4 regions of the Planococcus sp. 11815 genome follow, and region 2 is predicted to be linked to each of the others. Evidence: riboswitches for the same ligand, from Rfam matches in the RefSeq annotation. Region 2 holds a riboswitch; each other region holds the start of a gene.

Region 1 (7,777 bases), 100 kb from region 2:
TCACGAAGAAGTTATATTAATTCATAAAACTCTATAAGTAGCAAAAAACCATATGATGAATGGTCAGAGCTCCTAAATAAGGAACTTTGAGAAAACCTTTTGTCTAACCTGGGAATTCGATTTGCTTATCTTCTTAGTAGGCTAATCATGCAGATATAAAGTGACCATTACCATATCGCCACCACTTTTGCCAATTGCGTCTCTAACTTCTTGATTGATTGAAATAATCTTGTCTTCATTTTTTCTTGGAGCCAAATTAATGCTTTTTATTTCAAAGTCATCAATTGTACCAGACACCTTTAGGTATCCCCATTTCCCTTGAATACTGGCCGTGCCAGGAAGTCTAATATGATACGTCCACGCTCCAAATCCTTTTTTGTACTGCAATTCGAGTTTCTGATTATCAATTATTTTGATCATAATAAGTCACCTCGTTTCTCATTAAGTTTACCAATAATCAAGGATTAGCAGTAACTGTCGCTGCTTACCCTTAAATAGTATCCAATAAGATGAGCATAAAGCAGAAGTTTCAGTAGACTTTCACGTTCCAACGAGAGCTCAACATGCATGCTTAAACAGTTTACATATTGCCGAATTATCGGAAGCTACAGATTAGAAGGGAGAGAAGAAGGCGGTAAGCCGAATCTTCTCTCTTTTTGTTATTGTTTCCTAAAAAAGTATATTTACGGCCGCTCTTAATATGAAAAGAAAGATTGTGTTCCATAGTTCTGTAACTAAAATAAATCCAACATGGTGGCAAACACATCTTGTTTCATTTTAAAGTGCACCCGCACAAACACGTAATAGAAATACCCACCTTCGTATTGACTGCCATTTCGTTCTGAATAAGCCATGATCTTGAAATCATTATCGTAACCTCTGACACAACAAATATATATAACAATGATTGTAGATGTGATTTCTTTGTCATAAACTTCTTTTTTTCCTCTAACCATAAAAAAAATCACATTACTTTTCATTTTCAAATAATTATGATGACATTATTTTCAAAGGAGTTTCATATATTACTTAGGAAATGGAATTCTTAACCAAGTTTTAATACTGGGTTTTTGGGGAAAGGAATATATAGTGTGTTAAATAGAAAAAAGGGGAGGAACACTAATGACGAAAAATTCGTGGTCAAGATTAATGTCCCTCACAGTTCTAAGTTCTGTGTTGGCTTTAGGAGCATGTGGCAATGAAGATGCTTCAGAAGAAGAGTCAACAAATGACTCTGATGCTACAACAGAAGAAAGTACAGATGAGGGCACTACAACAGAAGAAGGTGCAGACGAGGGCGCAAATGAAAGTGCAGAAACTGAACCCAAAGTCACTGAGTTTGAACCAGCATTTCCAGAACAAACTAGAGCACCTGCAGTAGAGACTGAAACAGAACTTAATGAGGAAGTTGTGGTTGAAGGTCTTGGCGTGACTTGGGGTATGGTAGAGTTTGAACCAAACCGCTTACTTGTGACGCAAAGAGATGCAGCAGAACTTCTTATTGTAAACCTTGAAGATGGTTCTGTTTCAGATCCAATCGAAGGTACACCAGAAGTGAATAACTCAGGTCAAGGCGGTTTGCTTGATGTAGCCGTTGCACCTGATTTTGACGAATCAAGAGCAGTATTCATGACGTTTTCTCAAGATCTTGAAGACGGTACCGTCACTGCTGTCGGTAAAGGTGTGTTATCAGAAGATGAATCCTCACTTGAAGATTTTGAAGTCATCTTCCAAGCAACACCGGCATATGATGGCGACTTACACTATGGCGGTCGTATTATCTTCGATGAGGAGGGCAACCTATTCCTAACAACTGGTGAGCGTTCAGACGATCCAATTCGTGAACGTGCACAAGACTTGGACGCTTACTTAGGTAAAGTCATTCACATTACACAAGATGGAGAGCCAGTAGATTCAAATCCATTTGTCGAAGATGAAGACGCACTGGATGGTATTTACAGCTATGGTCACCGTAATATTCAAGGCATAGACTACAACCCTGAAACAGGAGACTTATGGATTGTTGAATTCGGTCCACAAGCTGGGGATGAACTGAATATCATTGAACCAGCGAACAACTATGGATGGCCAATTGTTTCTTATGGTATCGAGTACACTGGTGAATTAATCAATGATGGTATTTCAGAGCACGAAGCGCAAGGCTTTGTGGAACCAAGATATTATTGGGATCCAACAAGTGCACCAAGTGGTATGTCATTCTATGATAATGACGCAATCCCTGAATGGGAGAACAATTTGTTTATCGGTGGTTTAGCCCCGAACTATATTGTACGTGTCGTTATTGAAGATGACATCATCGTTGGAGAAGAACGACTATTGACTGATGAAGCTCAACGTTTCCGTGACATTCTTGTAACTGAAGATGGCGCGCTTATTGCGAGCACTGATGGCGGTCTGATTTACCAGATTACTGCAGCAGAATAATTTATTATCCTCTAAAAGCATCTACTCTCATATCAGCGTCATTAATTTGAGTGGTATGAAAATATTAAATAAACAGGCATTCATGTATTCTCATGAATGCCTGTTTATTTGCTGTTTGAATAGATTGAAAGTGTAATGGCTGTAGAAGAAGGGGCTTGAAACCATCAGCAACTCTCATTGTCTTTTATGGTATAATTACCCAAATTACCAAGGGGTTATCGATTGCTTAAATACGAAAACATTTCATTAATAAGGTTATTTATGCTTCGTATTCAGTTTTATGAAGAGGAGGTTTCTTTATGAAATTAACCATCATACTTCTGCGTATTGTATACCTTCCTATAGCTGGACTTTTTATACTTCCCATATCTTATTGGTTTGCAGCTGGCTTCATCTCCGAATATGGACCGGAATCACCTGAAGTTATCTTTCCACTCTGGCTAATCCCCGCTGCAGTGTTCTTGCTCGGCGTCGTCATACAATGTTGGAAAAAGTATTTTTGGTTAGGAATAGGTATTACGGTGTTCTCGTTTATTTTGTTCTTTACAGACATCATTCCTTATAGAGCAATCAATCTGTTTTGAAATGATGGAACCGGTTTATGAAAAAGAGAAGCGAAAATAAACAAGCCCGGCTCAGTTCATAACTGTGCCGGGCTTATTTTGATATCTACCATTCGAACACAAATTTCAGTGTAATCGTAATCGCAGAGTATAGGATGACGGAAATAAGGAAAGTCGGGAAATGCGTGTCCTTTTCGCTCGGCAATTCGTGCTTGAATACGGTGAAGATCATGGCGCCGGAAACGAGCGAGAAGACGATCGATTTGAACAGCGGCGTCAGTTCAGTCGTCAAAGCGACAATCCAGCCGGCGACAATGCCGACAGCCAGTATATAACGACCGTATTTATTGTACTCCACAGGAAACTTCCGCCACATATCATGGGCGACCGCCATGAAATGCGGACCGATCGCGACGCAGTAGAACAAAGCTTGAATGGCTGACACTTCAAATGATAGGACAGAGTAGGATACGAGCGCGTTATAGAAAGCATAGAACACGATGACCGACCAGAAAGTAGAGGTGTGGGAAATATAATTTTGCTGAATGACGATTTGAATGCCGACAAACAAGACGACACCGAGAAGGCCGATGAAATAGATTTCCGACTCCATCGTTAGCTGCCGGTACGGTTCTTCGATCGCCGCTTGCTGCTTATGAAGTGTGGGGAGCAGGTAGATAAAAATATACGAAACAGCTAACCCGCCTGAAAACGAGAACCACTTCACTTGCTTCAGTTTATCTCGAGGCACCAGGACGCTCGCGAAGAAATGGATCAAGATGAATACTATGCCGATCAAGAACGGTATCAACAGCATGACCCAAGCCTCCTGTCAGATGAAATGATCTGATGAAATGGCGAGCTTTTGTTAAATTAAAGGGTACTATAAATAACGTAAATTGATTTTCTATATTGTACTGCTTCGTTTAGAAATAATGAAGCCGCTTTTACATAATTTTAGCAAAGAACTAACCGACTTGGCCTTGGCGATTCGATTTGTGAAACTTTCTGGTTGCATTTTTTCTTTAACGGCTTTATATTATGTGAGGCATCAATTAATGAGGGGTCAATTAATATTTCTCAAAACTATTAGGGTAGAAAAAGGAGCAATTAAGATGAACACATTACAAAACAAAAAAACCAATGATTTCAATGAAATCGTCAATGGGCGCCGTTCCATTAAGCAATACGACCCGGATGTGAAAATCAGCCGCGAGGAAATGACCGAAATTTTGGAACAGGCATCCACGGCCCCTTCTTCCATCAATATGCAGCCTTGGCGTTTTGTTGTTATCGACAGCGCAGAAGGAAAAGAAAAGCTTGCGCCGCTGGCATCTTTCAACTTGGAAAAAGTGATGAGTGCATCAGCTGTCATCGCCGTGTTCGGCGACCTTAACAACATTGAATACGCAGAAGAAATTTACGGAAAAGCTGTAGAACTCGGCTATATGCCGGAAGAAGTGAAAGAATTCCAAGTCGGCTACTTCAAACCTTTGTATGAAGGCATGTCCAATGAGCAGATGAAAGACATCGTGCTATTGGACTCAGGGCTTGTGTCCATGCAATTGATGCTCGTTGCCCGTGCATTCGGCTACGACACCAACCCGATCGGTGGCTACGACAAGGAAAAAATCGCTGAAACGTTCGGCCTGGACAAAGAGCGTTATGTGCCAGTCATGCTTCTCACGATTGGCAAAGCCGCCAACGACGGCTTCCAGTCGTACCGCTTGCCGGTCGAGACGACCACAACCTGGAGCTAAGCCAGCCAATCTTGAGTATTCGGGATTTATGTATTATATTTGACTGGTCAATGAATAGTGGGCACAGCTATCAATTGACTTCATCGATTATTTAGGAGGTCTTTCAATGCCGTGTTCATTTTCAAAGCAGGAACAAGTGCTGCACCAGTTTAAGGGCCTGACCAATCAAATCAGCCCGAAGTTCGAGCGTTGCACAGGCATCAGTGCGTCGCGTTATGAGTTATTGTCGCAGCTTTATAAAGTTGACGAAATCAACCAGTCAACGCTACAAAAATTGGTCAATATCGATAGCGCCGCGGTCACGCGCCATTTAAAACAGCTTGAAGCGAGCGGCATGGTCAAAAAGCGCAGAAATCCAGAAGACAATCGCGTCATTTTTGTCAGCCTGACCGATGAAGGCCGCGAGCGCATCGTCGAATACCGGAAAGAAAATACAGGCTTCGTCAAGCAAATGCTCCACGATTTCACCACTGAGGAAGTGGATGCGCTTAGCGATATGCTCCGGCGCATGCAAGACAATATCGTTGATTATTAAAAATACACATTAAAGGATGGCGAAATGAAATGATGATTATCCATGCACATTTGCAAGTAAAACCTGACCAAGAACAAGCGTTTTTAGATGAAGGCAAAACTCTTATTGAAGCATCGCGTCAAGAACCAGGCAATGTACAATACGATTTGATGAAATCGGTCGAGAAGGACGGCCATTACACGATGGTCGAAGTATGGAAAGATGCGCAAGCAATCAAAGCCCATAACGCGAGCGAGCATTTCACGGCATTTTCAAAAAAAGCAGCCGGATTCATGAGCGCGCCGATGGAACTGAAAGTCTATAGCGGTGAAGCTGTCCCAATGTAAGAAAAACTTGATGGTTTAAACGAGATATCAGGCAATGCTTGAACATCTCGGTGAACTGTGACAAGATAGACCTTGAAAGACAAATGCTAATTTCATAAAACACATGTGGGGGAATCGGTGTTGCCGATTGAGAGAATATCCGTGAGATATTGACCCTTGGAACCTGAACTGGCTAATACCAGCGGAGGGAACATATTCAAATCGGTCTATTCTGCGATGATATGCGCCCAAGGTTTCTATAACCTTGGGCGCTTTTTTGTATCCGCAATTGGATATGTCCCCTGACTCGGCTCCTGAAATCATCTTTTATGAATTCATTCAGAGGGGGAAACAAGATGAAAAAATGGTCGATTGCCATTGCACCGGTATTGCTGCTGGCGGCATGTACAGACGAAGCGGAAAATCCGGGCAGCGATGTGGCGAATGAACAGCAGGAATTGCAAGAAGTGACGATGGTCTTGGATTGGACGCCAAATACCAATCACACCGGATTGTATGTGGCACAGCAAAATGGTTATTTTGAAGAGCAAGGGCTCGATGTCGAGATCATCTTGCCGGGTGAAGCGGGCGCCAATCAATTGGTCGCTTCCAACCAGGCGGAATTCGGCATCGGCGCACAGGAAAGCTTGACGGAAGCGAGAGTACAGGACATTCCAATCGTTTCGATCGCGGCGCTCATTCAGCACAACACGTCCGGATTTGCATCACCTAAAGACAAAGGAATTGAGTCGCCGAGCGATTACGAAGGGAAAACTTACGGCGGCTGGGGAGCGCCAGTCGAAAAAGCGGTGCTTGGGTCCATCATGGAACAAGACAATGCCGATGTTGAAAAAGTCGACATCGTCAATATCGGCAATAGCGACTTTTTCACGGCGGTCGAACGCGACATTGATTTTGCGTGGATCTATTACGGCTGGACGGGCATTGAAGCAGAGTTACGCGGCGACGAATTGAACATGCAGTATTTGACGGACTACTCGGACAAACTGGATTATTATACACCGGTCCTGATGACCAATGAAAACTTGATTGCAGAAGATCCGGAAACCGTTCGTGCATTCACCAAAGCAGTCTCGCAAGGCTATGAATTCGCCATCGATGAGCCGGAACAAGCAGCTGAGATCTTGATCGAAGCGGTCCCGGATTTGGATCCGGAACTGGTGAAAGCGAGCCAGAAATGGCTGTCGCCGAAATATCAGGACGATGCTGCGAAATTCGGCCAACAACAAGAGCAAGTGTGGGCGGATTACGCTGCCTGGATGTTCGACAACGGGTTGCTGAATGAAGAATTGGACGTGGAGCAGGCGTACACCAATGAATTTTTACCGGAGGAGGAAAATTGATGGGCAATGCACTATTAAGTATTCAAATCATCCCGAAAACGAAAAACGGGGAAGACGTCATTCCGTATGTGGACAAAGCAATCGCCGTCATTGAAAAGTCAGGCGTCCCGTACCAAGTCAATCCACTGGAGACGACGATGGAAGGGGATATGGCGCAGTTGTTTTCGATCGTTGAGGAAATGAACGAGGCGATGATCGAAAACGGCAGCCCGAACGTCATCTCGCAAATCAAAGTGCTGTATCAGCCGAGCGGCGCATCGATGGATAAATTGACGGAGAAATACCGGCCGTGATGATTGTGCGGAAAGGATGGAGACCGGTTCTGGTCCTCATCCTTTTATTAATCATCTGGCAAGCGCTGGTGCCGCTGTTTGAAGTGCCGGACTGGCTATTGCCGACCCCTTATCAAATCGGGCTGGAAGCGGTAAACAGTTGGCCAAACTACAGCGGGCATTTGTTTGCGACGATCCGGTTATCGATCCTCGGCTTTCTCATCGGATCGTCGATCGGCCTTGGCGTCGCGATAATCCTTCATCTCGCGCCGAAACTGCGGGAGACCTTTTATCCTTTGCTGATTTTATCGCAAAACATTCCGATCATCGTGTTGGCGCCGCTATTGGTCATTTGGTTCGGCTTTGGCTTATTGCCAAAACTGATCATCATCATTCTCGTGTGCTTTTTCCCGATCACCATCGCGGCACTTGACGGGTTCAGGCAGACGAGCGGCGAATTGCTTCATTACATGAAAATGGCAGGAGCCAACAGACGCCAGATTTTTTGGAAGCTCGAATGGCCGCATGCGATG
Region 2 (7,777 bases):
TTCTATTTGCACGAGCCAGCCCGCTATGGTTGTTTCAAGGATTTCATTACGGCTATAATAATATAAAGACATGCCCGACAAATTGTAGATAGGAGGCGCTCTCATGAATTACACAGAAACCGGCTGGAAACTGCAGAATAGTTATGCAGGCCTGCCGAAAACTTTATATGCCCCGATGGAGGCCAATCCGGTTTCATCGCCTGAACTCGTTATCGCAAACCGAGCATTGGCAAAATCACTTGGCCTGGACCCAGCACGGCTAGACAGCCCTGAATCACTGCAAATATTTGCAGGCAATCAATTTCCTGAAGGCAGCTTCCCGCTCGCCCAAGCCTATGCCGGCCATCAATTCGGCCAATTTACGATGCTCGGCGACGGCCGTGCCATCTTAATCGGTGAACAGCAAACACCGGATGGCGAGATTTTCGATGTCCAATTAAAAGGCGCCGGCATCACGCCTTTTTCCAGAAGCGGAGACGGCCGTGCGGCACTCGGGCCCATGCTGCGGGAATACATTATCAGCGAAAGCATGCATGCGCTCGGAATTCCAACGAGCAGAAGCCTTGCAGTTGTGTTGACAGGAGAAAAGATTCAGCGCTACTCTGCAGAACCTGGAGCGATCCTGACGCGGGTGGCCTCAAGCCATATCCGTGTCGGCACTTTTCAATTCGCAGCGAAATACCGTTCGACTGAAGATTTGAAAGCTTTGGCGGATTATACGATCAAACGGCATTTCCCAGAAATCTCCGGTCCAGACCGCTATATCGAATTATTCCGCCAGACAGCGCAGCGGCAAGCTTCACTCATCGCGAAATGGCAGCTCGCCGGTTTTGTCCACGGCGTCATGAATACGGACAATATGGCGATCAGCGGCGAAACGATCGACTATGGCCCGTGCGCTTTTCTGGACCGCTATGATGAATCCGCGGTCTTCAGCTCGATTGATGCTGGCGGCCGTTATGCTTATCGCAACCAGCCGCTCATCGGCGGATGGAATTTAGCGCGTTTTGCAGAGTCCCTGTTTCCTCTTTTAGATGAGATTCCGGAAAAACAGGCCTTGTCGTCTCTCCAAGGAGCGCTTGAGGAATACGTAAGTTCAGAAAAACGATTTTATTTAGCAGGCATGCGCGAAAAATTGGGCTTGTTTACCGAAGCGCCAGGAGACGAACAATTGATCGATGACTTGCTGGCATTGATGCAGGAAAAGCAAGCGGATTATACCAATACATTCCGTTTCTTGACTTTCGAAGCAGTGGAAGAGCCCCAACTGGCAAACGACCCGGCTTTTAAAGAGTGGCATAGCCGCTATAAAGCCCGTCAGCAGCAAGAAGGCCGCTCGGCACAAGAAATCCTGGAATTGATGAAAAGCCGGAATCCGGCCGTCATCCCGCGTAACCACCGCGTGGAAGCGGCACTGGAAGCGGCAGCGCAAGGCGATTATGAAGTGATGGAAAATCTTTTGGATATCCTTCGAAATCCATACTCCCATTCCGAAGAACAGCAGCCCTATACGGCCCCTCCACCGCCTTCGACGCCTCCATACCAGACCTATTGCGGAACATGAACCAAAAAATCCCCTGCCTTTTCATCGGCAGGGGATTTTCTCTATTGCGCTTGTCTGTTCGATCACTGTCCGTCTGTGACTTCAGTGACACTGACCATTTTCACTTCGTCCATCTTGAATTGGTAATACGTATCGTTGTCGCCGATAAATTCGCGGAAATCATCCGCATCCAGACCGCTGACCGCTTGTTTTGGGGTATCTGCTTCGACGGTGCTGACCGCTTCGACGCCTGCGCCGAAATGATAAACGACGCGGAATTTTTTTGTTGATGCCATAATAATTGGATTCCTCCTCAAATGCTTGTCTGCTTTAGGTTTACCCGATTTTTTAGGGAGTATTCACCTCAGCCATCACTTTCTCATTGTCGTTGAAAATAGGAGAACCCCTTTACTTGGAAAAGTATTTGGCTTAGACTTTAGCCATCGGGCAAACCCGACACTTAAAACCGCATACAGTTTTTCTGCACTGGGGGTGCATGTTTTGCTGAGATGAGAGCTTTCGCTCCGATCCCTTATGACTCGATCAGGTTAGGACCTGCGTGAGGAAGTGCGGTGACTTTCCGACATGACTACGAAGTAAGGTAAAGTGGCTGCATCTTCACGGATGCGGCTTTTTTGTGCATATTTTTAGGAGGGATTCTAAATGGAACCAACTTCATGCGGCAACAGCCCGATCGTCGGATTTCGCTTTTCCTTGCATCCGATGAGCGGAAATTTTATCAAGATCATCAAAAGCGCGTTAAAGGATACCGATACATCCCATGTGTGGATGCAAACCGATGATGTCTCCACCGTCATCCGGGGCAAACAACAGCATGTCTTCAATGTTGCGAAGGCGCTCACTCTTCATGCGGCGAAGACAAAGGAACATATCGCCCTGTCCGGCACCTTTTCAGCTGGATGTCCTGGAGATACCGCGGGCGATGTGTATTTGGAGACACCCGCTAAACCGGCAAACCAAGACCGTACCGAGCAATATGTTTCATCGCAATTCGCGCTTTACCCGATGAACAACCCCGACTATATGGATGTCATCTACCGCGAAGTGGAACGTGCCAAAGAGTTCGGCGTGTGGAACGATTCCATGCAATACGCTAGCGGCATTCACGGGGATATCCATGAGGTCTTTTCTTTTTATGAAACCTGCTTTTCGAGCGCACGCTCTGATCAATATCCCCATCTAGTGATGACCGTTTCCATGAGCATCAACAGTCCTTCACATAAAACGGGCGCTGAAAATTTTTCTTAAAGAATAAATTACCTTGTGACCCTAAATGTTGGTCATACAAAAACAACACCCCGCAGTTGGATCGTTCTCTGCTGGGAGTGTTGTTTTGGTTAACATAATAAGATTATCTTCAAACTGTTTTCAACTCTCGATTTTGCCGTAAGTGATTTCGTCTTCATCCTGTACATCAACGCCGTTTTTGACGTGGACAATGGTCCGCAAGATCAATTTGGCATTTACGTTTTCCAGCACCCACCGCTCATCTGGGACAATCTCGAATTGCTGCATGACGGTGTTCTTTGATTTCACGGCCCCCGCAAATTCCAAGCTCTGCTTGGCAACTGGCGTTTCATAAAAATCAAAATCGCTGTCTTCCCGGTAATCTTCCACTAAACGAATCACTTGCAGTTCGATATAATCGATTTCCTGATCGCCGCTTCCACCGTCTAAATAGACAGTCCCATTCAATGTTTCGCCTTCTTCAAGATGCGGCCTTTCCACTACAGTGTCCACTTTGATCGAACCGATGCCGATTGAAGATAAAAAGTCTTTGAATTTCATAAAAATCTATACCCCCAAAATTTGATAATTCTCCATACCACTTTTTCCTTGCCTTTAAACGGCACTCTTAAAGCTCAGTATAATCGTATTGTTTATCCAAGTCTGTCTCATAGCGGTTATAACGCCGTTTGAACAACTTGTACAAATGGCTGACGATGACCCGCAGCAACGCGTACATCGGGATCCCCAAAATGACTCCGACGACGCCAAACAAGGAGCCTGCCGTCAATAGGACGAAAATGATCGTGACAGGGTGGATGTACATCGTCTTGCCCATCACTTGCGGCGAGATCAAATTACCCTCCACCAGCTGCACAACGGTCCACACAATCGCCAGTTTCACGAGCATGAACGGCGAGGTAACAAGTGCAATGATCGCAGCGGGCGTAATTGCGATTGCTGGACCGATATAAGGAACGATACTGGTCACCATCGCCAAGGCGCCAAGCAGCAGCGCATAATCCATGCCGATGATCAAAAAGCCGATATAGACCATTACGCCGATGCAGAATGCCACGATGAGCTGGCCTTGAATATAGGCCCCCAATTGTTTGTCTGCATCCTTTAAAACTTCTCTTGTATCGTCGCGGAACCTCGGCGGCAACAGTTTCAGGAAATAGTCCGGAAGCTTATCGCCGTCTTTCAATAAATAGAACAGGATAAACGGAACGATGACAATCGACAAGATAACGCCCGTAATGGTTGAAATCCAGCTGGTGACGCGCGAAATGATGCCTGTCACTGTCGCTTGCAATGTATCCGCGATGCTGGTCGGCAAAGTGGCAATCAACGCTTCGATATTGAAGCTTGAATCCCGGTAATAATCACCGACAAAGGAATTGCGCAAGAACTGGTCGATATTATTCAATAAGCGCATGAAATAATCCGGAAATTCCTCGATCAAGTTCTGGAACTGGTCCCTTAAAAATGGAAACACAAGGACGCTCAACAACGTCAAGAGCCCGATACCCCCAAGGAAGATAATGAGAATGCCCCAAATTCTCGGGATCTTGAACCGTTCCAGTAACCGCAACACTGGCCGCAGCAAATAAAACAGGATAAGCGCCAGGACGACCGGCAAGACGACCGTTTTCATGAATACATTGAGTGGATTGAAGATGAACGACACTTCCCTGAAGATGAACACGACAAGCCCGATCAAAATTAAAATCAATAAAGTAAAGAACGTATTCCTTCCGCCCAGAAAGCGGATATAGTTGGTAGCGAAAAACGGCGGTCTATTGTCATCTGGCGGCATGGCGATCCCCTTCTTTATACAGGCTTCTACCTGTAGTTTACCATATTATCTGAAAAATTAGTTGAGTGGCTGAGACAAAAATTCTTCCAGCGCACGGCGGTTTTGCTCTATATCGATTTCCAGAACAGAGCCCGCTTGCGGATAATTCGCATAGCTGTAGCCGCTTTCAACCGGAATCGTCAAGCGTTCGATTTCGCCGCTGCCACCGGTTCCGAGCTGTGTCGCCAATTTGATTTGGTCGACCAAAGGCATATCGGTCTGCACATAGCCTTGTGCCGCTCCAGCTAGTTTCGGCAGTTTCGGGATTGACGATACGCTGATCAATTCATCTTTCAATGCGGCAATTACTTGCTGCTGACGGCGCACACGGCCGAAGTCGCCTTCATTATCCGAACGGAAGCGCGCGTAGCCTAGCAATTCCTGGCCGTTCAACTGCTGGACGCCGGGAGACAAAGTCACGCCGATTTTCTCGGACATTTCTTTTTCAACGTCGATTTCAACACCGCCTGGCGCTGCGATATCGACGAGCGTTTCAAAGCTCTTGAAGTCAACCAGCGCGTAATTATGAATTTCGACGCCAAACATTTCACGCAAAGTCGATGCCAGCAAGTCGACACCTCCCAAATAATACGCTGTATTCAATTTATAGGATTGATAGCCAGGGATATCCGCATAAATATCTCGCATGAACGACGTGATCTTCACTTCATTGTTTTCACGGTCGTGGGTCACCATCATCATCGTATCCGTACGGGACTGCTCTTCCCCACGCGAATCCACCCCGAGTACGAGGATATTCTGGTACCCGCTGTTGTCTTCATCTCCTGAAAATGGTTCCGGTTCAATTTCGGTTTCGCCGGCTATGTTCTGTCCCTGTTGATATTGGATGAAAAAGTAAATTCCCGCACCGAGCAATAAAATGATCAATAATAAGAAAAGTTTGCCTCTCGGGCGGAAACGTTTGCGTTTTCTGGTCTGCCTCGTTTCGTATTGTTCTTCCATGATGTTTACATTCCTTTCTGAGCTGTAGCAATTGATTAGACGCACATGAATGAAGCAAGGTTTCCCCTTGCAACACGTTTTTATTGTCTGTGCTTGGCTGGAGTGGTAAAATTCTTCTTATTCTCAGGCGCTATTTCCCATCCCCAGTCAAACATCCAGCTGGCTGATGCCCAAAGCTGCATGCATTGTATAGGGATGGTGGCTGCCAGTATAATAAATAGAGGGAGGCAATCCGATGTTTGAAAAAGCAACATTCGCTGGTGGCTGTTTTTGGTGTATGGTCAAGCCTTTCGATCAATTCGATGGCATTGAATCCGTGGTTTCTGGATATACAGGCGGCCATTTGGCGAATCCTTCATACGAGCAAGTGAAAAACGGCTATTCCGGTCATTTGGAAGCGGTCGAAATCACTTTCGATCCAGCGCTCTTCCCGTACGAACAGTTACTGGACATTTTTTGGCAGCAAATTGACCCAACCGATAATGACGGCCAGTTCCAAGATCGCGGGGCTTCCTATCGCCCGGCTATTTTCGTCCACAATGAAGCGCAGCGGCAAATAGCGCTTGCTTCCAGAAAACAGCTCGACGCAAGCGGCCGTTTCGATAAGCCGGTCATCACTGAGATCCAAGATGCTGAGCCTTTCTATCCGGCAGAAGACTATCACCAGGATTTCTACCTGAAAAATCCTGAACATTATGCCCAGGACCGCGCCGAATCCGGTCGCGATGAGTTTTTAACTGCTGTGTGGAAGAAAGCCGACGCCTAATGCGCCGGCTTTTTCTAGTTGTATAAAACTGTGAAAAAACCTAAATCATTTTCACGCTCCACATGGCTTCCATATTTTTCATTGACAGATTATTCACTTAGTTTAAAATCAGGATACGCGGGTCTTCCCGCCATACTGCGTTAAACAGGAGGCTCCCTTATGAAATGGCTCAGCACATTGGACATCTTTTTCGTGCAATTAATCCTTTTTCCGCCGTTTGTCATTCTGCTTGGCGTCGCATCCGCTATCCTAGCCAGCCGGATATTCATCGGGCCCCTCATCACGCTCGTTACAGCGCTTGAACTGAATTATTGGTATTTCTCAACTATCCTTCCAGAGGCGGAGATCCCCCTGATGATGATTGCTTCATGGGCAGTCCTGTTCCCGCTTTTGTCGCTATATTTTTCATGGATGGCGCTGGCCCTGCCCAATAAACAAAGCATTAAGGCTCTCGATTGAGCAAATAAGCAAAAAAGATCATGAAAAAGACGAATGCCAAGAACAACCATAAAGTAATATCGTGGTTCCCTGTCTGGTCATAAACCACTCCGATGATAAAAGGCATGAATGCCGAAATTAAATAACCGCCGGACTGGGTCATGGCAGCCCAACTATTGGCTTCGTCAGCAGAATCCGTCGCATCGAGCGGCAAAAGCAACGCGATCGGGAATAGACCACCAAGCGCCACGCCTATTAAAGCGGCTGCCAGCCACACCGACCAAGTTCCTGCAAACATCAACAATAGGATGCCGGCAGTCCCGAACGCAAGCACTGCCAATACCCACAGGAAGCGATTCGGATAACGGCTGAATAGCAGCGGGATCGAAATATTGCAGATAATCTGCACCGCCGTCATGACGGTAACGACAGCTCCTGCCGACAGCACGCTCAAGCCCTTGTCGATCGCAATGGGCGCGAGCCATGTCAGCATCGAGAAAAAGAAAGCAGATTGGAAGCCGAAGAACAAAAGCATATACCAAGCCTTCACATTTTTCCACGGGCTTCCGCTGATCGGCAATGAATCATCCGGCAGTTGTTCTGACTTTGCGCCCGCTTCAGGCATTCTCAACCATACGATAAGTGCGGCGAGTGCCAAGCCTGACCAAACCGCAAGTCCCGCCGGCCATCCAGAAGCCGCATAGACAACACTCGTCAATCCTGCGGCTAATGTCGCACCGAGCCCCATGCCGAACGAATAGACCCCGATCAAGGAAGCTGTCCGGGTCGGGAAGTCCCGTTTGATCATGGCAGACAACATCGGCCCGATGATGGCGATCGCGATGCCGATGAAAAACGAACTAAGCAATAAATTGAAATAGCTTGGCCAAAAGCCGCGCCCTAAAGTGAAAATGCCGATAACTACCAGCAAAAAGCCGATGGAACGCTTCAAGCCAAAGCG
Region 3 (7,777 bases), 1.0 Mb from region 2:
TCAACGCTATTACGGTCGCGACGCGCTTCCAGGCTGAAATGCCATCTGATGAAGTGCCTGAGAAAACGGAAGGCTACGAAGGCTTTATCCACTTGAACAACTTCAATGGTTCCGTCGAACAAGCGGTGCTTCAGTACATTGTGCGCGATTTCGATAAAGACAAATTCGAAGCGAAAAAACGCCATATGGAACAAGTGGCTGCCGGATTGCAAAAAGAATTCGGTGAACAAGCAATCGAACTCGAGCTCGAAGACCAATACTATAATATGCGCGAAAAAATCGAACCCGTGATGGAAATCGTCGACCAAGCCGAACAAGCGATGAAGACATTGGGGCTTTCCCCGGACATCATCCCTGTACGCGGCGGTACGGATGGATCCCAATTATCTTATATGGGCTTGCCGACGCCGAACATCTTCACAGGCGGCGAAAACTATCACGGCAAATTCGAGTTCATCTCCGCTGAAAACATGGAAAAAGCGACTCAAGTGATTGTGGAAGTTGCAAAAATCGCCAAATAACCGGGTTCCCCTATCCATTTCCCGGGAAATTTTTTCAGTACGATTCAACACAAAAAAGCAGCGGCCTAATGCCGCTGCTCTTTTTAGGTTTCATGCAGTTTTAGGATTGTGTCAACAGCGCATCAATTTTTTGGTCTTCATCCAAATATTGTTCGAGCAGCTCTTCTAATTTCTCTTGCTCATCAATTTCGGTCAAATCCACTTCATACCAAGCTTGCAATTGCTCTCTCGTCAGTTGGTATTGTTCCACGTCTGCTCCTGTGTCGAAGTCAAATTGGACCCACTCCACATTGTCGATCAGCGTAAACAAATAAGTCGCATTATGTGCCGCTGTTTCCTTATCCGATAATGTTGCCTTTTCCCAATCGTAAGAGGCGGTGACTCCATAAGGCTGTTGTTTCGTCTCCAGTTCAAAGCCTGTAAAATGCTCTGCACCCGGCAGCCTGTTAAGGGTGTTGAGAACGGCACTGTTATTCCCGACTGCCGCCCCTTCATATTCGAAGAGGTCTGGTTCCTCTGCCGCAAGCAACGGGCTGCATGCGCTCATAACGAACAGCGCGGTGGATAACAGCATAGCCGCAGCAAGTATTTTTCTCAATTCAAGCCCTCCTCTAAGAAAGGTTTCTATAGACCCGCTCCGCTATTTCAAAATTCGATGCGGTCGATTTTCGCGCCCGTTGATTCGACGCCTTTCATGTATTTGATGCGTTTCTGCACAGCGGTTTCGTTTACTTGCTCATCCGCATGGTATGAAGAACGCACCATCGGGCCGGCCTCGCAATGCTTGAATCCTTTCGCCAATGCGATTTCCTTCAACTCCTGGAACTCGTCCGGATGGTAGTAACGGACGACGTCCAAATGCTTCAATGTCGGTTGCAAATATTGGCCGATCGTCATGATGTCGACTTTGTGCGCCAACAGATCATCCATCGCTTCGATAATCTCTTCTTTCGTTTCCCCGAGCCCAACCATGATGCTTGATTTGGTCGGCACATGCGGTGCGATTTCCTTGACCCGCAATAGCAATTCCAGTGAACGATCGTAGGTCGCTCTCGCACGGACCCGTTTGGTCAGGCGGCGCACCGTTTCAATATTATGGTTGAAAATATCCGGTTCGCTGCTCATCAACATATGCAAGCTTTCGTAATCGCCTTTCATATCGGACGGCAAAATCTCGACCGTGGTCTCGGGCATTTTCCGGTGGATGGCGCGGACGGTTTCCGCAAAGACGGCAGCTCCGCCATCTTTCAAATCATCGCGGGCGACTGCTGTAACGACGACATGCTTCAAGTTCATGATTTCCGTCGATTCCGCTACGCGTTCCGGCTCGCCCCAATCCAGTTCGTTCGGCAACCCGGTCTTGACGGCGCAGAACCGGCACGCTCTTGTGCACGTATCCCCCAAAATCATGAAGGTCGCGGTACGGCGTTCACTCCAGCATTCATGGATATTCGGGCATCTCGCTTCTTCGCATACCGTGTTCAATTTTTTCTCGCGCATCAATTTCTTCAGATCATTATAAGTTTCGTTCGTGTTCAATTTCACTTTCAGCCATTCGGGTTTACGTTCACGCTGCTTTGTTTTTGTCATCGCATAAGTTCCCCTTTCTCTTCTCGTCGGTGGTTCCATTCTTCGCTTGCGTATTTGTCTTCGAGCACGCGCACTTCTTCTAGCAGTTCAGCTGGCGGTTCAAATTTTTCCAAACGGATGCCAAGCCCCGTTTCAAATCCATCCTTGAATGCCTGTTGCACTTCTTCTAAACTTGCCGGTTCTTGCATCAGTTCGTTGATTGCAACGGCGCGTGTTCGGAAAGCTTGGCGCGCCCTTTCCTTCACCGCTTCACTCGGGTATACGAACAATTCGAACAACTGGTTTTCATCAAGCTGAAGCGGAATCGAGCCGTGCTGCAAAATGATGCCTTGTTTTCTTGTCTGCGCGCTTCCTGCCGCTTTTCGACCTTCAACAGTCAATTCATGCCAAGACGGTTCTTCAAAGCATACCGCTGAAGATTCTTTCGAACGCTTCTTCTCTGCAGCAAGTTGTGCTCGAATCCCTAAATTGCGGTAACCTTCAAGCAAGCCTCGGGAAATGACCAAATACGCTTCTTTTACAGATTTTGGCATGGATGGATGATGTTCCGGAATTACCACGCTGTAAGTCAATTCCTGATCGTGGAGTACGGCTTTTCCGCCGGTCTGCCTCCTGACCAAGGGAATGCCTAATTGCGCAGCTTTTTCGAGATCGATACTGCCATTCAGTTTCTGGAAAAATCCCACTGAAATCCCGGCTGGCGCCCATCCGTAAAATCTGAGCACAGGTTTCATGCCTGTCTTTCGCTGCCAGTTCATCAATGCTTCGTCCATTGCCATATTGTGGGCCGGGGTGCAAAGCCCCGACTCCATATAGCCCCATGTTTCCTCCAAAATGTCTCAACTCCTCTCAGCTTATGCATGACTCCAAAGCCCATAAAAAAACACCGCTTTCCCATGGGGAAGCGGTGTATGCAGACAAAAGGAAGCATACGCACCACTTCCCTACGCTGGCATGGTCCAGATCAGGTTCAAGGGGTCCAAGCATTCGCTCGTCTCAGCCAGTCAATTCCGGCTCCCCCAGTGGTCAGCTATGTATAGTTCTTCTCAAGCTTATCATTTCTTTTAAGAAATCTCAATATACTAAATAGTTTTTTCTTTATATTTTTATCCAATTTATTCAAAAATATCCAAAAAAAGCTTTCCCTACGCGTTTCTGCGAATCGGGAAAGCATTGTAATTAAATAATGGTCTTGCCGTTCTGCGCCAACGCGAAGTGGATACTGTGTTGAAGCGTACGGAAGCATTCATAGCCTGAGAGGTCTACTCCCGCTTCTGTGATCGTTATGCTGGTGTGCGGCGAAATGCCGGCCAGCACCGTTTTCGTCCCGATCAAATTCGCGGCAGACCCTAATTTTTCGATCAGCATCGCCGCATGCTGGTTGAAGCTTTCATTGAGACCGGTCAAATCGAGCAGCAAATAGCGCGCTTTGTATTTCGGCAAATTCTCAAGCGTTTTGGTCAATAACTCTTCAGCACGCGCTTCATCATAGCGTCCGAGAAGCGGAACGACCACAATATCTTCGAGCACTGGAATAAGCGGTGAAGAGATTTCCCGGATCATGTCATGGAGATCCGCTGTCTTTTCATCCACCAGCTGTTCGAGTTCGCGGATTTTCTCCGATTCTTTGCGGCGTGCCAGTGTATGGATGTTCTTTTCAATCGTCTCTTCTGACGGGAAATAGCGGATCAGGCATTCATCATGCCCTTCAATCTGCGAGTGGACCACTTCATACCAAATGCTGCGGCCGAGGAGCGAGCTGAAGATTCCCGCGTAATGGGCCGGCAAGAAACTGCCGCCGGTCTTTTTTCCTTGTGCCACATTGATCTGATATTCCCAGCTGTTTTTCAGCGTCACTTCCAAAGTGGCGGCTTCTATATCCAAATTGCGGATGGATGCCAATCCCCAGCCAGCTGATGCATATGTATTGGTTATAAGTTCCGAAGCTTTAAAAACGGAAATCCCGCCCATTTTGTGGAAATAATCCCCCACTACCTGGCCTTGGCGAAATCCTGTCGACTCCAAAACGACAGTTGCTGCGTCTTCCCCAGAGATTTCCTCGATGGAATCAAAGAACATTTTCATCGCAGTGGAAGTCCAGAACAGTACGGAATTCTGCCCTTCAAAGAGGAAGCGCCCTTGTGGGAGATCCCATTCAAAATCCAGGCCGCCCACGTTTACCTTCGTTTGTTGCGTCATTGTATAGCCATCCTCCTTATTTAGCACTATTAAATAATCATACGCCAGCCGGGTATCCCCAGCAAGTTCTAATGTTTTAAAGCACTCCAATTAAGGAATAGATAGACAAGAACGCTAAAGGAGAGGTGCTAACGATGGCAGAAAAAGACCGTTTCAACGAAAAGGAACGAAAAACAAGCGACGGAGCTCCAATGGACAATCCTGAGCAAGTTAAGACAGATAAAGAAACCATGACAGAAATGCACGAAGAAGAAATGAATGTGGATTCCATCCCATTGGAAGACTTGAAGCAGGACATGAAAGACGAAAAAAATCCCCGTGATACGAAAGATGATTCAGCAAGCGAGGAAAAACATCCAGAATGATTTCTTCTGCGGGCTTATCGCCCGCAGTTTTCCTGGCAAACGATACTACTGTAAAGGAGAGATTTGAATGGCACAACAAGAATTAAAACAACAAGCATTGAAAATTTTGGAAGACAGCATGATCGGGACTTTGGCAACGATCAAAGACAACAAGCCGCATTCCCGTTATATGACATTCTTCAATGACGAGTTTACTTTATATACGGCTACAAGCAAGCAGACACAGAAAGTGGACGAGCTCGAGAAGAATCCTAACGCCCATATCCTGCTTGGCTACGAAGGGGAAGGCGTCGGCGATAGCTTCCTAGAAATCGAAGGCCAGATGTCGCTGCGGGATGACCGTGAGCTGATCGACAAAGTGTGGAACGAACACTTGACCGGCTGGTTCGATGGCCCAGAAGACCCCAACTTGATCATCCTGGCAATTACGCCAACGCGTGTCCGTTTAATGAACCGCAAAGGCAAAGATCCACAAACAATCGAATTATAAAAAAAGCCTCCGCTATCGGAGGCTTTTTACGTGCGCAATAAATCACGTAATCCTTCTTTATTAAATAGAAGATCTTGCAAATTGTATTCATCCAATACTGACAGATACGCATGCAGTGCCTTGCCGAGAACACCACGTAGCCCGCAGATCGGGGAAATCGGGCACATATTGGTCTCTGGATTGAAACATTCCACCAAGTGGAAATCTTCTTCCATTTTACGGACGACCTTGCCGACATTGATGTTCTCGGGACGGTCCGCCAAACGAATGCCGCCTCCCCTGCCCCTGACCGTCTCGATAAATCCCGCTTTGCCGAGTTCGAATGTCACTTTCATCAAATGGTTTTTCGATATATGATAAGCATCGGAAATTTCCTGTATGGTTGTCAGTTTGCCATCTTCTTTTGTTCCCAAATAGATGAGTACGCGCAATGAATAATCCGTATACATCGTTAATCTCATTGGTTTCACCTTCCCTGCACGTTTATTATACGCGCCGCCATAATTTCTGGAAAGGAAACGCATCTGCAGAATCGGGGCTTTTTCAGCCCATTATTCCATGTGTGACTTTTCTGTGAAATGAAATGTGTCTAAATTTTAAAGATGTATTTTAAATATATCTTTTAAACTCCTTTCGGTTTATAGTGGGATTATAGAAAACAAAAGGAGAGATTGACTATGTTATCCGAACAAACAAGAACCATTGTCAAATCCACTGCCCCTGTATTAGCTGAACACGGAAAAACCATCACCACCGTTTTTTACAGCAATATGTTCGAAGCGCATCCGGAACTTTTAAATATTTTTAACCAAGCCAACCAAAAACAAGGCCGCCAGCAAACGGCGCTTGCCAATACTGTGTATGCAGCTGCGGTGCATATCGATAATCTCGAAGCGATCCTTCCAGCAGTTGTCCAGATCGCCAATAAACACGTCAGCCTTGGCGTTAAAGCTGAACATTACCCAATCGTCGGGGAATACTTGCTGAAAGCGATCAAAGAAGTACTTGGCGATGCGGCGACAGATGAGATCATCAATGCCTGGGCAGAAGCATACGGCGTCATTGCCGATGTCTTCATCAGCATCGAAAACGGCATGTACGAAAAATCCGAAACCCAGGAAAACGGCTGGAGCTTCTTCAAAGACTTCACCATTGCACGCAAAGTGAAAGAAAGCGAAAACATCACTTCGTTCTATCTAAAACCGGCTGATGGCAAGAATGTGCCGAGCTATGAAGCTGGCCAATACATCACGGTTCGCCTTGCGATCCCTGGAGAAGAATTCCTTTTCAACCGCCAATACAGCTTGTCCCAAGCATCGCGTCCGGATGAGTTTCGTATTTCCGTCAAGCGCGAAGCTGACAACGACCCGAACGGCCTGGTGTCCGTTTACCTGCACGAAAACATGAACGAAGGCGACCGCATCGAAGTCAGCGCGCCTGCCGGCGAATTCGTGCTCGATACAAAACGTGAGACGCCTGTCGCTTTCGTCAGCGGCGGCGTAGGTATCACGCCGATGATGAGCATGTTCGAAACGGTGGCTACACAAACACCGGAACGCCCGGTTTCCTTCCTTCATGCAGCACGCAACGAAACTTTGCATGCTTTCGACAAAGACGTCCAAAAATACGTCGCGACGATGGACAATGCCAAATACAAAACTTTGTATTCCGATGAGCCACAAGGCTATATCACTCGCGAAATCTTGGAAGACATGGTCGATGCAAGCGGCGAAGTCTACGTCTGTGGACCCGTTCCTTTCATGGAGAAAATGATCAGCGAATTGCGCGCACTCGGTATGTCCGATGAGCAGATCCATTATGAATTCTTCGGCCCTGCTGTCGCCCTACAATCCGTCTAAACAGCAAAAGCCGCTTCCCGATTGAGGGAAGCGGCTTTTTTGATGCTTGGCAGCCCCGCCCTATTCCGGTAGCATGGAGAAAAAGGGGGAATTGAGATGCACTTGCCTATGGCCGTTAAACAAGCACTCCAAATGCAATCGGTCATCGTCGACCGGCTTCCTGCCCATCCCTTTTCTTCTTCCAATCCGGAGATATTGATTGAAGAGTTAAAGGACTGGAGCGGAACGGAAAACAATGGAGTGGCTGTTTCTTATTTTTTTCGCCAAATCGCATTATTCGTGACGGCCCAATTCAGCTTAATCCACCAGCAGGGCGGATATTTCAAGACCCCGCCTGAAAAACTTGGCTATGGCCGGATACAGAATTACGGCTTGCCGCTCATTTCTTTTCACGTCGAGTCAGCTGATTTCATTGAAATTCCCGCTGAACAAAGAAGCGAAGCTTTCCGGTATGTATTGATCGGGCAGACAGATGCGCTGCTCCGGCAATTGCGCCGCCACGCAAAGATATCGCCGATTACGTGCTGGGAAAATGTGCTCGGCTCACTTGCTTGGTATTACGCAAACCTTCAAAGACACTATCCGCGGATGGCCGCTGAAGATCTCGAATGGCTGATGGAAGACCAGAATTGGGAACCCCTCCGCAAATCCCAGTGGCGCAATTTCATCGGCACCACGCCCCTTGAACGGGCAGTCTCCGTGCCAATGCGGAAAACTTGCTGCTTGTATAAGGAATTGGCGGCGTTCGATACA
Region 4 (7,777 bases), 780 kb from region 2:
GGCTTGGTTAATCGGGATTACCGTCTTGATTGCAAGCCTGTACATATTGCCCCCATTTACGAAACAGCAGAATGTCAATGAATTTTTAGCTTCCGTTTCCTACTTCCAGAATTGGCGGCTTGCGATGGATTCGGTGGATTATTTAGCACAGAACAATAGCGCCTCGCCGTTTCAGCATTTCTGGGCGCTGAGTATTCAGTTCCAGTTTTATCTGGTATGGCTTGTCGTCTTCTTTGTGGCCATCTCGGTGCTGAAGCTGATTTCAGGAAATAATATGAAACGCATGCTGACGGTATTGATTGCCGTGCTTGCCTTGGCATCATTCAGCTATTCGGTCTACTTGACCGCAGCCAATCAGCCAGTGGCCTATTACCATACATTCACTCGTGTATGGGAGTTTGGGATTGGCGGCTTGGTCGCATTGACAATCCACAAGCTTGTCGTCTCGAGCCGTGTGGCCTGGCTATTCGGCTGGATGGGCTTAATCGGGCTCATCAGCTGCGGGATCATCCTTCAAGTGTCAGAGCTATTCCCGGGCTATGCTGCGCTATGGCCGGTGCTTTCAGCCGTTCTGATCATCATCGCGGGGAATAATTCAACGAACTATTCAGCTTTCCAACTGCTTAGTTGGAAGCCGCTCGTCAAGTTCGGAAGCATTTCCTACGCCTTCTATTTATGGCATTGGCCATTGCTGATTTTCTACTATGCGCTATTTGACGTCGAATCGGTTTCGCTCCAGGGCGGATTGGCGATTATCGCTGTAGCAACGATTTTTGCTTACTTTACGATTTACGGTTTCGAGTTGCCGATCCGGAAAATCCAGTTCCCGGTCTGGAAAACCGCCAGCATTATTGCGGTCTTCTCTGCCGCCATTTGGGTCTCGACCATCGCTTATCAAGAAACTTACTTGGCGGGACCGCCCGTCAGTTCCGAGTTGCTCAGCGAAAGTTTCGAGACGCACCCAGGTGCCGTCACTTATTTGGAAGACGGCCGCCTAACGCCTCCTGCGGAATTTGAGGAATCCTTCCTGCCGAGCTTGGACTTCGTGAAGCAGGATCGATCTGAAATATATGAAGATGGCTGCTTGTCCGGCAAGGGAACGACAGAAGCCGAGCCGTGTGAGTACGGGGCATTGACCGATTACAGCCATACGATCGCGTTGGTCGGGGGATCACATGCCGCCCATTGGCAGCCGATGCTTGCGGAACTAGCCGATGCCCATGATCTAAAGATTGTCACTTATTTAAAAGGCAATTGCCGATTTACGGAAGAGAGCAGAAAAGGTTTTGAAGAATGCGATGTCTGGTTCCAAAATGTAAAAGAGGCATTAATTAATGAAAAACCTGATCTGATTTTCACGGTAGGGAATGTAGGGAGCTCGAAAGAAGATTTCGATGAAGTTTCGGATGGATTTGTTGAAGCTTGGAAGTTTTTCGAGCAGCACGAAGTTCCGCTATTCCTCGTGCGTGATACGCCTTGGTACGATCAAAACGTGTTGACGTGCCTAAGTGAAAATCCGGATAATCCGGAAAATTGTAAATCCGACCGTGAGGATGTCATCCGGGACCCGAGTCCTTTAGAAGAAGTGGACTATATGCCGGAAACTACTAACACGATCGACCTGACTGATTATTTTTGTGACCAGGAATCCTGTTATTATGTCGTCGGAAACGTCGTCACGCATTTCGACAGCAACCATCTGACAGCGACTTTTTCCAGAACGTTCGCTCCGGTCTTCGAAAAGCCATTGCTAGAAGCATTGGAAGCTCAAGAAAAATAATGGATTGAAAGCTGCCTTGGCTGCTGCGAAAGCAGTGCGCTAAGGCAGCTTTTCTGATTCCGGACATTCAATGCCGGGCGTGCAATGGAACTACATTCCCTCTATTTCAGTGTCCTTTCCCGTTCCTTTTTCAATTATGGCTTGCTATAATGAATGCACATTAACGGAAGCGGGTTGAGACTATGGACAAACGGATGATGCACTGGCTGATGATTTTCCTGTCAGCGATGATCCTCGCGGCTTGCGGAGGGACAGATACAGAAGCACCGCCATCAGCTGAAACCGAGCAGGCGGATTCACCGGTTGATACGGCCGCTCAGGAAAAAGCGGTGATGATCGCGAATGCGAAGACGCATGTCTACACGATCTATACCGATTTCGAGCAAGGCTCCGGCTTTTTGTACAATGACCAAGGCGATATCTTGACGAATGCCCATGTGGTGCGCGATGCGACCTTTATTGCACTCGTCAATAGCGACGGCCAGGAGTTCGCAGGCAAAGTGATCGGCATATCGCTTGATGAAGATCTGGCGCTGGTCCGTGTCGAGGACCTCGCAGGAAAAGAGCCGCTCGAGCAGGAAATGGAACCGGTCGATATCGGAACGCCGGTCATCGCTATCGGCAGCCCGGAGAACGCAGCGAACACTGCGACCGAAGGGGAAATTACCGATACCGGCGTCGATTTTTCGGAAATGTTCGTCTATACGGATCTCTATGAAATGAATGCCTTGATCAAGCAAGGCTCGAGCGGCGGGCCGCTTTTGGATGCAAGCACCGGCAAAGTGCTCGGCATCAATTCGGTCATGCTCGAGGACAATCCCGAAATCGGCTACACGATCCCGCTGTACTTGAAAAAGGAAATGTTGGATAGCTGGGCGAATAATCCGGAACCGCTTCCCGAGTCGCAATTGGTCGAACCGTCCGTGAAGGATGCCTATTTTGATGAAGCGTTGCTGGAGAGTTTCATCGAAGCCTATTATGACTTGCTGCCGTATTCCATGAATGATGAGCAACTGAATTATTATTCTTCGTATTTAGTACCGGGAAGCCAGGCAGTTGAAGAAGTCGACAGTGTTATACAAGAGTATTCAACAGAGGGCCGCGTGTATGATTCGGTCGTGCCGGAAGTCACTTCCGTCGAGATTGAAGGCGATGCCGCATATGTGGAAGCAGGCGCTGTGTTCAATTACCATGAAGCAAACGGCGAGACCGGAACGATCGACCACCGCCGCCGTTACACTGTCGTGATTGATGAGTACGGGGATTATCAGATTGAATATGTGGAAGAACGATAAAGGGCCTTCAGTTATGGAGGTTCTTTTTTTTTTGTGAAGGAATTAAGTGTGGATGAGCTTACGTTGCAGGGGCATGCTTGCCGAGGGGCGGGCGTCGAGCCCTTATGGCTATGCCATATAGGTCTCGCCAGTCCCGCGCGATCCCTCCGGCGTCAGCCCCTTCCACTACAGCTCTATATTTGAAATGACAATGAATTACATAGCCCATTAAATTTCATATGCATAAAATGATGACTTCTAAGAAAATGGATTAAAACGGACGAAGTCAACAAAATGACTAACCTAATCACATATTTGGCAAACCCAATCTCTCGCATTATGCATTCCAAAAAAACCTTAATTTCAAAAAGTTTTGAATTCAAAAGCCAGTTATGGTATTCTATTGCCGACAATAAAAAATATCGCTATTCCACTAGGGGAGCCATGTTGGCTGAGACGGACAAGAGTTCGGACCCTTTGAACCTGATCTGGATTATACCAGCGTAGGGAAGTGGGCGAATTGTGAGCCTTTCTCCAATTTCTTCAGCTGACCTTTATCGCCGCTTCCTTACCTGGGAAGCGGTGTTTTATTTTGCCCAAAAAAGGAGAGAGCGACATGACATTTTGTAAAGAAGTCCGGTTGGAATGTGCAGATTTATGGGACGCCAGTTTTGAACACCCGTTTGTGAAAGGCATCGCGAAAGGCGATTTGCCGCTCGATGTTTTCAAGTTCTACGTTATGCAAGACGCCTATTACCTGACGCATTTTGCGAAAGTCCAGGCGATCGGTGCCACCAAAGCCAAAGACCTTAAGACGACGCAGTCATTTGCGCATCACGCAGAACAGACTTGCGCCGCGGAACTCGCGCTTCATGAATCGTTCATGGAATTGCTCGGGGTGACCGGGGAAGATTGGAGACTATTCGAACCGTCGCCGCACGCGTATGCTTACGTTTCGCATATGTACCGCTCCGCAGAAGGCGACTTGGCCGACGTACTCGCCGCACTGCTTCCGTGTTATTGGCTTTATTATGAAATCGGCGAACGTTTGAAGACGGCGACACCGGAAGAACCGATTTTCCAAAAATGGATCGGCACATACGGTTCCGAATGGTTCGGGGAACTCGTCAATGAACAGATCGAACGCATGGACCGATTGGCTGAAGGATTGCCGGAAGAGCGGCGCAACGAATTGAAAAAGCGCTTTATGAGAAGCAGTTATTATGAATGGCAGTTCTGGCAGCAAGCGTGGACGATGGAAACCTGGGAACTGCCCGTGAAAAAGGAGAGTGTCCGCCATGCTTAGGGAATTGCGCGCACGGAAGCCATTGATTCATTGCATCACCAATCACGTCGTCTCGAACTTCCAGGCAAACGGCTTGCTCGCGCTCGGCGTCTCGCCGGTCATGGGCGACGAACAACAGGAAGTCGCTGAACTCACAGGGCACACCGATGCCTTGTCGCTCAATATCGGCACAATCACGGAGCGCTCTTTCGAAAGCATGCTCATCGCGGGACGCGCCGCGATGAAAAAAGGCATCCCGATTGTGTTGGATCCGGTCGGTGCCGGAGCGACAGCTTATCGTTTGCAAGCCGTAAAACGATTGCTGACGGAACTCGATATCACGCTACTCCGCTGCAACGCAGGCGAACTCGCGGCCATTGCAGGAGAAGAGTGGCAAGCACGCGGCGTCGACGCAGGCGAAGGACAAGGCGATTTGGAAGCTATCGCTAAGCAAGTTGCTGATGAATACCAAACAATTGTCGCGGTGACAGGCACAAGCGATTTGGTGACGGATGGTGAACGGACCGAGCACATCACAGGCGGAGACCCGTTGATGGCGTCGGTCACCGGAATGGGTTGTTTGCTCAGTGCGGTACTTGCAGCATTTTTAACGGACGAAGAATCTACCCCGCTTGATGCGCTTGCATATGGTTTGCAGATTTATGCGAATGCAGGAAGCCGTGCATCGAAAATCGCCTTGAACCCGGGAACTTTCCAAATGGCCTTTTTGGACGAGCTATCGAAACGTCAGGAGGCGGCACTTTATGGACGCTAAAGCGCAAGTATTGACCATCGCCGGATCTGATTCAGGCGGTGGAGCGGGGATACAGGCGGATTTGAAAACCTTCCAGGAACTCGGCGCATTCGGCTGTTCTGCAGTAACGGCGGTGACTGCCCAAAACACGCAGGGCGTTCACGGTATTTACCCGATGGACCGGCAAGCGGTCAAAGAACAACTCGATGCGATTGGAACCGACTTCGATATCCGTGCGCTCAAGACCGGCATGCTGTTTGACGCGGGCATCATCGAAGAAACAGCGATAGGCATCAAACGCTACGGCTGGGACAGGCTCGTCATCGACCCTGTCATGATCGCAAAAGGCGGCGCTTCCTTGTTGCAGCAGGAAGCGGTCGAAGCAATTAAAACCTTGCTCGTCCCGCTCGCTGCCATCATCACCCCGAATATCCCGGAAGCGGAAGTGTTGAGCGGCATAGACATCACAGACGACGCCTCGCGCAGAAATGCGGCGGAAGCGATCTTATCGCTCGGAGCGGAAGCGGTGGTCATCAAAGGCGGCCATAGCAGTGACCCTGACGTTGCAGAAGACTTTTATCTAGATCAACAAGGTACGGTGATCTTGCTGCGTTCGGAGCGTCTTCAAACGGAACAGACGCATGGCACGGGCTGCACGTTTTCAGCGGCATTGACAGCTGAACTCGGCAAAGGCAAACCCGTGGAAGAAGCTTTGTTCACCGCCAAGGAGTTCATCCAGGCAGCACTCGCGTATCCGCTTAACATTGGGTATGGCCACGGCCCGACGCATCATGCGGCGTACAAAGAATCTATTGAAAAGGAAGTGGTTCATCTTGTTCGGGAATCCAGCGATTTATTTTCTAATGGGTACGACAAACGCAGGTACTAAAGAGCCGCTCGCCTTGCTTGAAGAAGCGCTTCAAGGCGGCATCACCCATTTCCAGCTGCGCGAAAAAGGGCGAGGCGCATTAACGGGCGATGCGCTTGTGGAGTTCGCCGCAAAGTGCAAGGGCCTATGCCGTGAATACGATGTGCCGCTATTCATCAATGACGATGTCGAACTCGCCTGCATAATCGAAGCGGACGGCATCCATATTGGCCAGGACGATATGGACTGCGGACAAGTGAGAAAACAAATCGGCGCGTCGATGGCTCTTGGCGTTTCGGTGCATTCAGTCAAAGAAGCGAACGAGGCGCTGACGTGCGGCGCCACCTATCTCGGCATGGGACCGGTATTTGGCACGCGCACAAAAAGCGATGCGAAACCGCCCGCGGGTGTCGCTGAAATCATTAAAGTGAAAGCTCAATATCCGCACGTACCCGTCATCGGCATCGGCGGCATCGAACCGGGCAACGCTGAAATGGTCTGGCGTGCAGGCGTATCAGGCATCGCCGTCATTTCGTCAATAGCACAGGCACAAGATGTCGCAGGTCAAATCGAACGGTTTAAACAATCGATTCCGGGGAGGCAGGTCGGATGAACACGAAAAAACTCGTACTCATGGCGATGTTCGTCGCACTCGCCGTCGCCGGATCCGCGTTTGTCTGGTTCCCTGCAGGCATCGCCCGCGCCTATCCGGTACAGCATGCCATCAATGTCATCGCAGCTGTCGTCTTCGGGCCAGGGCCTGCAGTCGTCATCGCCTTATTGACCGGTGCGGTTCGCGTCTTGACGGGGACCGGCTCGCTGCTCGCTTTTCCGGGAGGCATGATCGGCGCATTGCTTGCCGGTATCTTTTACCGCTACAGCGGACGGCTCGGTTTTGCAGCAGCCGGTGAAATTCTCGGAACCGGCATCATCGCCTCACTGGTCGCGGTGCCCTATGCACGTGTTCTCATGGGAACCGAAGTCGGCGCCTTGTTCTTCATGCCGCCATTTCTTGTATCGAGCATTAGCGGTGCGGTGCTTGGCGTGGTGTTAGTGTACCGTTTGGAGAAAACGAAAAGCAGTAAATTATTGGTCTGAAGATAAGGATCGGCTCACAAAGCCGATCCTTATTTCAGTGTGTTGAATAAGTCTATTAGCCAGTTATTAATTAAAAGGTGATCATCTTTTCGACATTCAAAAACCAATGACCTATCTAAGTATTTGGAGAAGCGTTCGTTCGACTCCAGTGGATCAGCGAGACGACCGAGACCCCGCAAGGAATGAATGAGCGAAGCTTAGCCGAGCGCATTCATTTGCGACGCATCTGCCACGCAGATGTGGGAGCACAAGGTTTTCGAAGCGACTGAGGAGGCTTGGGCGCGAGCCCACGGAAAGCGAGTGATAAGCTTCGGAAAATACGGATCCTTATTTACGTCATCAAATCCTTCTACTTGAACTGAGAAAACGATTATAGTATTATTAGTTTTCATGAAGGGGGTTCAGCTGTGAAAAACCGGATTATACAGGCGTTTATCGAAGAAACGAAAAACAACGGCATCAAATTTACGATGGATGATTTGGCTAAACGGCTAGGTATCAGCAAGCGCACCTTGTATGAGAACTTCTCATCCAAGCTGGAAATCCTGAAAACAATCATCGACCAGGCCTTTTCGGAGTACGAACAGCGTGCGCGTGCTATCCGCGAAGACGAAACCCTCGACCTGCAGGAAAAAATCCATCAGCTCATCGTCATGATCCCGAACCATAATGACTTTTTCGACTTGCGCATATTGGAGCAATTGAAGCGGTATTACCC

Evidence for each region. Region 2 has a riboswitch for thiamine pyrophosphate ahead of M1Q06_RS09070 (YkoF family thiamine/hydroxymethylpyrimidine-binding protein). Riboswitches for the same ligand answer to the same signal wherever they lie in the genome.
Region 1: it holds a riboswitch for thiamine pyrophosphate, as region 2 does, so the genes downstream of both, M1Q06_RS08545 (ABC transporter substrate-binding protein) here and M1Q06_RS09070 (YkoF family thiamine/hydroxymethylpyrimidine-binding protein) in region 2, are expected to answer to the same signal.
Region 3: it holds a riboswitch for thiamine pyrophosphate, as region 2 does, so the genes downstream of both, M1Q06_RS13950 (lipoate--protein ligase family protein) here and M1Q06_RS09070 (YkoF family thiamine/hydroxymethylpyrimidine-binding protein) in region 2, are expected to answer to the same signal.
Region 4: it holds a riboswitch for thiamine pyrophosphate, as region 2 does, so the genes downstream of both, tenA (thiaminase II) here and M1Q06_RS09070 (YkoF family thiamine/hydroxymethylpyrimidine-binding protein) in region 2, are expected to answer to the same signal.

What each region holds. Positions count from the first base shown of each region.
Region 1 covers NZ_CP096991.1:1,673,413-1,681,189, forward strand. Annotated here, with positions in the region: gene M1Q06_RS08510 (DUF1905 domain-containing protein) at 142-420, opposite strand; gene M1Q06_RS08515 (PQQ-dependent sugar dehydrogenase) at 1,123-2,445, shown strand; gene M1Q06_RS08520 (hypothetical protein) at 2,745-3,029, shown strand; gene M1Q06_RS08525 (hypothetical protein) at 3,115-3,825, opposite strand; gene M1Q06_RS08530 (nitroreductase family protein) at 4,124-4,768, shown strand; gene M1Q06_RS08535 (MarR family winged helix-turn-helix transcriptional regulator) at 4,875-5,303, shown strand; gene M1Q06_RS08540 (putative quinol monooxygenase) at 5,333-5,629, shown strand; TPP riboswitch at 5,727-5,836, shown strand; gene M1Q06_RS08545 (ABC transporter substrate-binding protein) at 5,965-6,972, shown strand; gene M1Q06_RS08550 (thiamine-binding protein) at 6,972-7,265, shown strand; gene M1Q06_RS08555 (ABC transporter permease) at 7,265-7,777, shown strand, end outside.
Region 2 covers NZ_CP096991.1:1,777,237-1,785,013, forward strand. Annotated here, with positions in the region: gene M1Q06_RS09060 (protein adenylyltransferase SelO) at 104-1,564, shown strand; gene M1Q06_RS09065 (hypothetical protein) at 1,627-1,839, opposite strand; TPP riboswitch at 2,022-2,126, shown strand; gene M1Q06_RS09070 (YkoF family thiamine/hydroxymethylpyrimidine-binding protein) at 2,207-2,812, shown strand; gene M1Q06_RS09075 (sporulation protein) at 2,933-3,352, opposite strand; gene M1Q06_RS09080 (AI-2E family transporter) at 3,420-4,610, opposite strand; gene M1Q06_RS09085 (LCP family protein) at 4,668-5,612, opposite strand; gene msrA (peptide-methionine (S)-S-oxide reductase MsrA) at 5,848-6,378, shown strand; gene M1Q06_RS09095 (hypothetical protein) at 6,538-6,837, shown strand; gene M1Q06_RS09100 (MFS transporter) at 6,821-7,777, opposite strand, start outside.
Region 3 covers NZ_CP096991.1:2,781,169-2,788,945, forward strand. Annotated here, with positions in the region: gene pepT (peptidase T) at 1-521, shown strand, start outside; gene M1Q06_RS13940 (DUF4825 domain-containing protein) at 622-1,119, opposite strand; gene lipA (lipoyl synthase) at 1,167-2,111, opposite strand; gene M1Q06_RS13950 (lipoate--protein ligase family protein) at 2,108-2,947, opposite strand; TPP riboswitch at 3,036-3,142, opposite strand; gene M1Q06_RS13955 (STAS domain-containing protein) at 3,291-4,310, opposite strand; gene M1Q06_RS13960 (hypothetical protein) at 4,445-4,675, shown strand; gene M1Q06_RS13965 (pyridoxamine 5'-phosphate oxidase family protein) at 4,743-5,165, shown strand; gene M1Q06_RS13970 (RrF2 family transcriptional regulator) at 5,192-5,626, opposite strand; gene hmpA (NO-inducible flavohemoprotein) at 5,843-7,024, shown strand; gene M1Q06_RS13980 (IucA/IucC family C-terminal-domain containing protein) at 7,121-7,777, shown strand, end outside.
Region 4 covers NZ_CP096991.1:2,556,515-2,564,291, reverse strand. Annotated here, with positions in the region: gene M1Q06_RS13000 (acyltransferase family protein) at 1-1,780, shown strand, start outside; gene M1Q06_RS12995 (S1C family serine protease) at 1,963-3,075, shown strand; TPP riboswitch at 3,480-3,581, shown strand; gene tenA (thiaminase II) at 3,671-4,360, shown strand; gene thiM (hydroxyethylthiazole kinase) at 4,353-5,114, shown strand; gene thiD (bifunctional hydroxymethylpyrimidine kinase/phosphomethylpyrimidine kinase) at 5,104-5,982, shown strand; gene thiE (thiamine phosphate synthase) at 5,957-6,574, shown strand; gene thiW (energy coupling factor transporter S component ThiW) at 6,571-7,059, shown strand; gene M1Q06_RS12965 (TetR/AcrR family transcriptional regulator) at 7,467-7,777, shown strand, end outside.